Regions from separate parts of the Sphingomonas sp. TX0543 genome, predicted to be linked through region 2. Evidence: predicted binding sites of a transcription regulator. Region 2 holds the regulator's gene; each other region holds the start of a gene.
What was found. Region 2 encodes LexA, which represses DNA repair genes until DNA is damaged. Its sites were predicted from a motif close to GTTCCNCNCTTGTTCT; they were not measured.

Region 1 (2,265 bases), 570 kb from region 2:
ACGCGGACCTTGTCGCCCGCGTCGATCTCGGTCCACAAGGTCTTGCCGAGCCGCCCGCTGTTGTTGGCGATCACGCCGCCGGCCGCGCCCAGGATATGCGGTGTGGAGCGATAATTCTGCTCCAGCCGGATGATCTTCGCGCCGGGAAAGTCGCGCTCGAATCGCAGGATGTTTTCCACCTGCGCGCCGCGCCACGAATAGATCGACTGATCGTCATCACCGACGCAGCACAGATTCCGCCGCTCCTGCGCGAGCAGCCGCAACCAGAGATACTGGACGCTGTTGGTATCCTGATATTCGTCCACCATGATGTAGCGGAAACGCTGCTGATAGTGCGCCAGCACCTCGCGATCGGTCTTGAGGATCGTGAGCACATGCAGCAGCAGATCGCCGAAATCGCAGGCGTTCACGGCCTTCAATCGCGCCTGATACTGCTGATACAGCTCACCGCCGCGCCCGTTGCCGTATCGCTCGCTCTCGCCGGCATCGATGTCGGCCGGGGTGAGGCCCTTGTTCTTCCACTCGTCGATCAGCCCGGCGAGGCTGCGCGCGGGGAAGCGCTTTTCGTCGATATCGGCGGCGACGATCAGTTGCTTGAGCAGCCGGAGCTGGTCATCGGTATCGAGGATCGTGAAGTTCGACTGCAGCCCGACCAGCTCGGCATGGCGGCGCAGCATCTTCGCGCCGATCGCGTGGAACGTGCCCAGCCACGGCATCCCCTCCACCGCATCGCCGACGAGCCGCCCGACGCGCTCCTTCATTTCCCGCGCCGCCTTGTTGGTGAAGGTGACGGCGAGGATTTCGGACGGATAGGCCCGGCGCGTCCACAATAGATGCGCGAGCCGCGCGGTGAGCGCGGCGGTCTTGCCCGTGCCGGCGCCGGCGAGGACGAGCACCGGGCCGTCGGTGGTCAGCACCGCTTCACGCTGCGGCGCGTTGAGGCCAGCGAGATAGGGCGCGTCGGCGGGGGTGGATACAGGAACACTCACCACCGAACAGGTAGGGAACGGCGCGCCCGCGGGCAAGCGCGGCGTGGCATCCGGCGGCGGCCGAGCCGATCTGCGCGCCACTTGCGCCCGCTGGCGGTTCGTGAGAACAAAATAAAAACATCGGCAGGAGCGATTCGATGGCGATCTCGGGAAAGTGCCATTGCGGCGCGGTAACGTGGCGAGCGGACGGGGAGGCGGAGCATCATGCCCTGTGCCATTGCGAGGACTGTCGCCGCTGGTCCGGCGCGCCGCTGGCCGGATGGATCGCGTTCGATGAGAGCAAGGTGACGATCAGCGGGGAAACCGCGGCATATCACTCGTCGGAAAGCGTGACGCGGGAATTCTGCGGGAAATGCGGCACCGGGCTTTTCTATCGCAACCCCGTGATGCTGCCGGGAATAATCGATATCCAGTCCGGCACGATGGACCATCCCGAACAGTCGCCGCCCGGCGCGCATATCATGGTCAGCCATCGGCTTGGCTGGGTGAGGGACATGGCCGACCTGCCCGAGTTCGCCACCTATCCGGGAATGGACTGACGGGCGCCCGGCAAGCGCCGCTCGCGATCGCCCGTCAGGATGGCGTGATTCCATAGCGCGCATATTGCTTGTCGATACGCGGCAGGAGGCGTCGCGCGATCGCGAGTTCCCTTGCGGCCTCCGGCTCCCGATGGAGCTTCGCCAACACGATGGCGCGCATGAAGCGACTCTCCGGCTGATCGGGCGAGGCGGCCAGTGCGGCGTCGAGATCGGTCAGCGCTTCCTGATATTTCCCCAGGCGAAACCAGACCAGCGCGCGGCTGTCGAGCGCGCCCGTCGTGTCGTTGGCGAGTTCGATGGCGGCGGTGCAATCCTTCAACGCGGTGTCGAGCATCACTTGCCGCGTGCCCTTTACCCAGCACCGCGCGTTCATCAGCGACGGCGACCCCGGCTTGTCCGCGATCAGGCTGTCGTAAAGGGCGAGCGATTCGGCCGCGCTGCCATATTCACCCAGCAATTGCGCCCGCAGCTCGCGATAGCTGTTGCGCAGATTGCCGCCCAGCGCGATGCGTTGATCGATCAAGGCCAGCGCGCCGACGAGATCGCCGCGTTCGGCCTTGATCTCGCTGACCCGCCCCGTCGCATCCATCGACGAGGGATCGAGCGCGCGCGCCGATTCCGCATCCGCGAGCGCGGCGGCCATATCGCCGAGATCATAGAATGTGTTCGAACGTTGGAGATACAGCTCGACCGATGGCGCGATCGTGATCGCGCGAGTGAGATCGGCTACCGCACCG
Region 2 (2,265 bases):
GCTCACCACCTTCGTTGTGATGCCGCTGGAGGCGCTGGCGCTGCTGTTCGACGCGATCGGGGTCGGGGGCCCGCTGTGGTGGCTGACCGGAAAGGCGCTCGCGTTGTTGCTGTGGATCGCGCGAACGACGGCCGCCGCGCCAGGCTCGGTGACGGCGTTGCCCGCAATGCCGGGGGCGGCCTATGCGCTGATGGCGGTCGGCGGATTGTGGCTGGCATTGTGGCGGACGCGATGGCGGCGGCTCGGCTTCATCCCGCTAACTCTCGGTGCGGGCTGGGCGCTGGCAACGCCGGCACCGGACCTGCTTGTTACCGGTGACGGACGGCATGTGGCGATCCGCACCGCGCGCGGCGATCTGGCGATACTGCGCGACCGCACCGGGGACTATGTGCGCGGGATGCTGGCGGAGAATGCCGGCGCGGAGGATGATCCCCTGCCGCTGTCGGAGCAGCCGGATGCCGCCTGCAGTCGGGATGCCTGCATGATCACAAGGATGGCAGGCGGCCGGCGATGGCGCATCCTTGCGACGCGCAGCGGATATCTGCCGGCGTGGGCGCAGATGGTGGCGGCGTGTCGCGCGGCCGATATCGTCGTCAGCGACCGTCGCCTGCCGCGCGCCTGCACGCCGCAATGGTTGCTATTGGATCGCCCGATGCTGGAGAAAACCGGCGGCATCGCCATCAGCCTTGCAAGCGGAAGGATCGCGACGGTTCACGTTGCGGGCGATCGGCATCCGTGGGTCATTGCCGCCAGGACACTAACCTCCGCCGGCGCCTACCCGCGAAAGCCGGAGCGTCGTGCCAGCGAGCGCGATCGCCTCAATCGTAGCGACGCAACAGTCCCGCAAGCTTGCCCTGCACCCGCACCTGCGCCGGCGAATAACGCTGCGGATCGTAGCTCCGGTTGGCCGGATCAAGCCGGACCATCGCCCCCTCGCGGCGGAAATATTTGAGCGTCGCCTCATTGTCGTCGATCAGCGCGACGACGATCTCGCCGTCACGCGCGGTCTCGGTGCGGCGGATCAGCGCGTAATCGCCATCGAAAATACCCGCCTCGACCATGGAATCGCCCGCCACCTCGAGCGCGAAATGCTCGCCTGCCCCCAGCAGTGCCGCGGGAACCGGCAGCGATGACGAACCCTCGAACGCCTCGATCGGCATGCCCGCCGCGATCCTGCCGTGGAGCGGAATTTCGATCACATCATTCGCTGGTTGCGGAAGCGCGCGCTTCGCCGGCTGGGCCTGATCCGCGGACGGCTGACGCTGCGCCGCCTCGATCCGTTCAGGCATCTTCACCACTTCGAGCGCGCGCGCGCGGTTGGGCAGGCGGCGCAGAAAGCCACGTTCCTCAAGCGCGCTGATAAGCCGATGGACGCCAGACTTGGATTTCAGCTCCAGTGCATCCTTCATCTCCTCGAACGACGGAGAAACGCCGGTTTCGGCGAGGCGATCATGGATGAAACAGATCAACTCATGCTGTTTCTTCGTAAGCATCGCGATCCTCCGCAGGCGAACAGACGCGGAACCTTTACGGAACAAGCGAGGAGAGGTCAAGCGATCGGCAGGATTTCCGCCGATTCGCCAATTGCCGCGGGCGGAGCATATGGCTCACGCAGGATCAGGCAGGTCGCGCGCGCCAGCGTCGCGAGCATCGAGCTGTCCTGAATCGCGGCGGTGTAAAGCAGGCCACCGCGCAGTTCCGCACGTAGATAGTCCGTGCGCTCGTTATTGGCCGGCAGGGGCTCGCCGAGCGTCGCGCGCGTGGTTTGCGGCAACGGATCGCGCGCGCCCGCGATCGCCGCCGCGAGCGGGCGCACGAAAAGCATGCCGGTGACGAAGGCCGACACCGGGTTACCCGGTAGGCCGACGACCACGCAGTCGTCGCGACGCCCAGCCATCATCGGCTTGCCGGGCCGCAGTGCGATCCGCCAGAAATCGATCGCTGTGCCGGCCGCCTCCAGGGCGGGTCGGACAAGATCGTGATCGCCCACCGATGCGCCGCCGGTGGTGACGAGCATGTCCGCCCGGACATTGGCGAACGCTTCGGTAAGAACATCGAGCCGATCGGGGAGGATGCCGAGATCGACGAACTCGACCGGCAGATCCGCAAGCATCGCACGAAGCATCAACCGGTTCGATTCCGGCAGGCCAGTGCCCCCGCCGCTGCCCGGCTCGACCAGTTCGTCTCCGGTGGCGGCCAGCGCGATGCGTATGCGGCGACTGACTGTCACGGTGCGTGCGCCGCCGGTCGCGATCAGCGCAAGGC
Region 3 (2,265 bases), on a different contig from region 2:
GGGTTCGAGCTTTCCGGCATCGATGAGCTGTCCGAGCTCCGCGAGTTCGGCGCCACTGGGATGCATGAAGAGATAGCGATAGGTGACGCCGCGTTTTCGGGCCTCCGCACGCGAGCCATAGCTCGCGAACCAGAACAGCGTGGCGAGCAGCGCGCCCCGTCCGAGGTCTTTGCGCGCGGTCACGGGCTCCGGCAAACCCGCGATGGACACGACTTTGCCGCCGGGCTTCACGACGCCGAAGACTTTCTTGAGCGTTTCCCCGCCGAGCAGGTCGAAGACGCCATCCATGCCGCGAACATGATCTTCGAAAGCCTGCGTCGTATAGTCGATCACCACGTCGGCGCCGAGGCGTTCGACCAGCGCCTTGCCGCGCGGCGAGGCCGTGGTGATGACTTCTGCGCCGAGCCACTTGGCGATCTGGATGGCGAAGGTCCCGACCCCGCCCGCGCCGCCGGGAATGAAGACGCGGCTGCCAGGCTTCAGGTGAAGTTCGTCGCGTAGAGCCTGCAGCGCGGTCAGCCCCGCGAGCGGAACGCTGGCCGCTGACTCGAAATCGAGCGATGCGGGCATGGGAGCCAGGAGGTCGTCCGGAATGACCGCATCGTCGGCGAAGGCGCCTAGAGCATCCTTGGCCACGCGGGCGAAGACGCGGTCGCCGACCGCGAAGCGCGTCACGCCGTCGCCCAGCGCCTCGACGACACCGGCGAAATCGTTGCCCATGACGGCCGGCAGCTTGTACCTCTGGACGGCCTTCAACATGCCCTTGCGGATCTTGTAGTCGACGGGGTTGAGGCTCGCGGCCCGAACGCGCACGAGCACTTCATGCGCCTGGGGCAAAGGACGGGGCATTTCGCGGATTTCGGCCGCGTCCGGTCCGCCATATTTCTTGAGAACGAAGGCTCGCATGGCGCGCACCATGCCCGAAAAAGCGCGGTTTAGATATGTGGCGGGGCCAGATGCGAGCGGGGAAAATCGATCGTCCTTGACGAATCTGACGACTCAAGGGAACATAAAGAGAACGAACGAGTCGATAGTGATTGATGTCCGCCCTAGCTTCGCCCGACCAGCGGCCTTGTGCCGATCAGCTTGCTGCGCTTCGCGCGCAGCTCACGCAGGCCGAACGCCTGCGTGGGCCTGTGCTGGCATTCGGCGTGACGTCGCTTGATGAGCGCCTCGCGGGTCATGGCCTGGATAGCTGCGGGCTTCATGAGTTCGCGGCAGCAAGCGCGGCGCTGAGCGACGACGCAGCCACGACGCTCTTCGCTGCCGGAATTGCCGCGCGCTTCGCCGGGGCGCCCGGTTCCACGGTGCTATGGGCGCTGTCGAAATTCGACCTCTATGCACCTGGCCTCGAACAAGTGGGGCTCGGACCCGACAAGGTCCTTTATGCGCAGGGCCGCAAGGATAGCGAGGTTCTGGCGCTTGCCGAGGACGGTTTGCGAGACGGCGCGCTGGCCTGTGTGGTGGCCGAGGTAAAGGCGGCCGATCAGACGGCGACGCGGCGGCTTCAGCTTGCCGCTACCGACGGCGGAACGCCGATGCTTCTCTACCGGCGCCATCGGGCGCGTGACCGGTGTCCCTTCGATCAGCCATCCTCGGCGATGACCCGGTGGCGTATCGGCTGCGCACCTTCCGCGAGATTGCCCTATCCGGGAGTAGGCCACGCTCGTTGGTCAGTCGAGCTGGTCCGGCAGCGAAACGGCCATCCCTTTTCTCTCGAAGTTGAAGCGTGTGATGAACAGGGTCGCCTCGCTCTACCTGCCTCATCTCGCGATCGAGCGGATACGCCTGAGCGAGCGCGTCGGCAGGCTGGAGCCGTCCATCGAGCTGCCTGACCGCGGCGTTCCGTTCGCCGAACCGCCATTCCGCGGCGTGGTTGACGACAATCCCGGCGCCTGTTCGGTTCCGCGCGGTGGTGGCTGGCGTCCCGGCGCGCGCTGGGCGCAAGGTCACGCGCGGTCCTCGGGGCGAACCCTGGAGGAGCCGAGTGCTCTTCCCGGACACCGGCGCCCGGCCAAGCACGAAACCGGACGCCGGAGCGAAGGCGCGCATCATCCATTTCGCGCGATACCCCCGGATGAACGGAAACGGGGTCCTGCGGTAAACTCTTCCCGCGCACTGCGTCAGTGGACCCGTCCGCTCATTCTGATCGAACGGGTCGGCCAGAAGGAGGTCGTGACCGCCGCCTGTTTACAGGCGTTGGAACTGGGACTGGTGCCTGGAATGGCCGCCGCCCATGCCCGGGCCCTGGCTGCTGATCTCGAC

Region 1: the regulator LexA is predicted to act here: its motif matches at 993-1,008, upstream of ACM61V_RS11750 (ATP-dependent helicase).
Region 3: the regulator LexA is predicted to act here: its motif matches at 1,005-1,020, upstream of ACM61V_RS18205 (ImuA family protein).

What each region holds. Positions count from the first base shown of each region.
Region 1 covers NZ_JBLZUS010000002.1:2,324,197-2,326,461, reverse strand. Annotated here, with positions in the region: gene ACM61V_RS11750 (ATP-dependent helicase) at 1-989, opposite strand, end outside; gene ACM61V_RS11745 (GFA family protein) at 1,127-1,528, shown strand; gene ACM61V_RS11740 (DUF3857 domain-containing protein) at 1,563-2,265, opposite strand, start outside.
Region 2 covers NZ_JBLZUS010000002.1:2,889,578-2,891,842, reverse strand. Annotated here, with positions in the region: partial or broken gene ACM61V_RS14505 (ComEC/Rec2 family competence protein) at 1-742, shown strand, start outside; gene lexA (transcriptional repressor LexA) at 819-1,493, opposite strand; gene ACM61V_RS14495 (molybdopterin molybdotransferase MoeA) at 1,550-2,265, opposite strand, start outside.
Region 3 covers NZ_JBLZUS010000003.1:103,581-105,845, forward strand. Annotated here, with positions in the region: gene ACM61V_RS18200 (NADP-dependent oxidoreductase) at 1-906, opposite strand, end outside; gene ACM61V_RS18205 (ImuA family protein) at 1,041-1,835, shown strand; gene ACM61V_RS18210 (DUF6504 family protein) at 1,735-2,265, shown strand, end outside.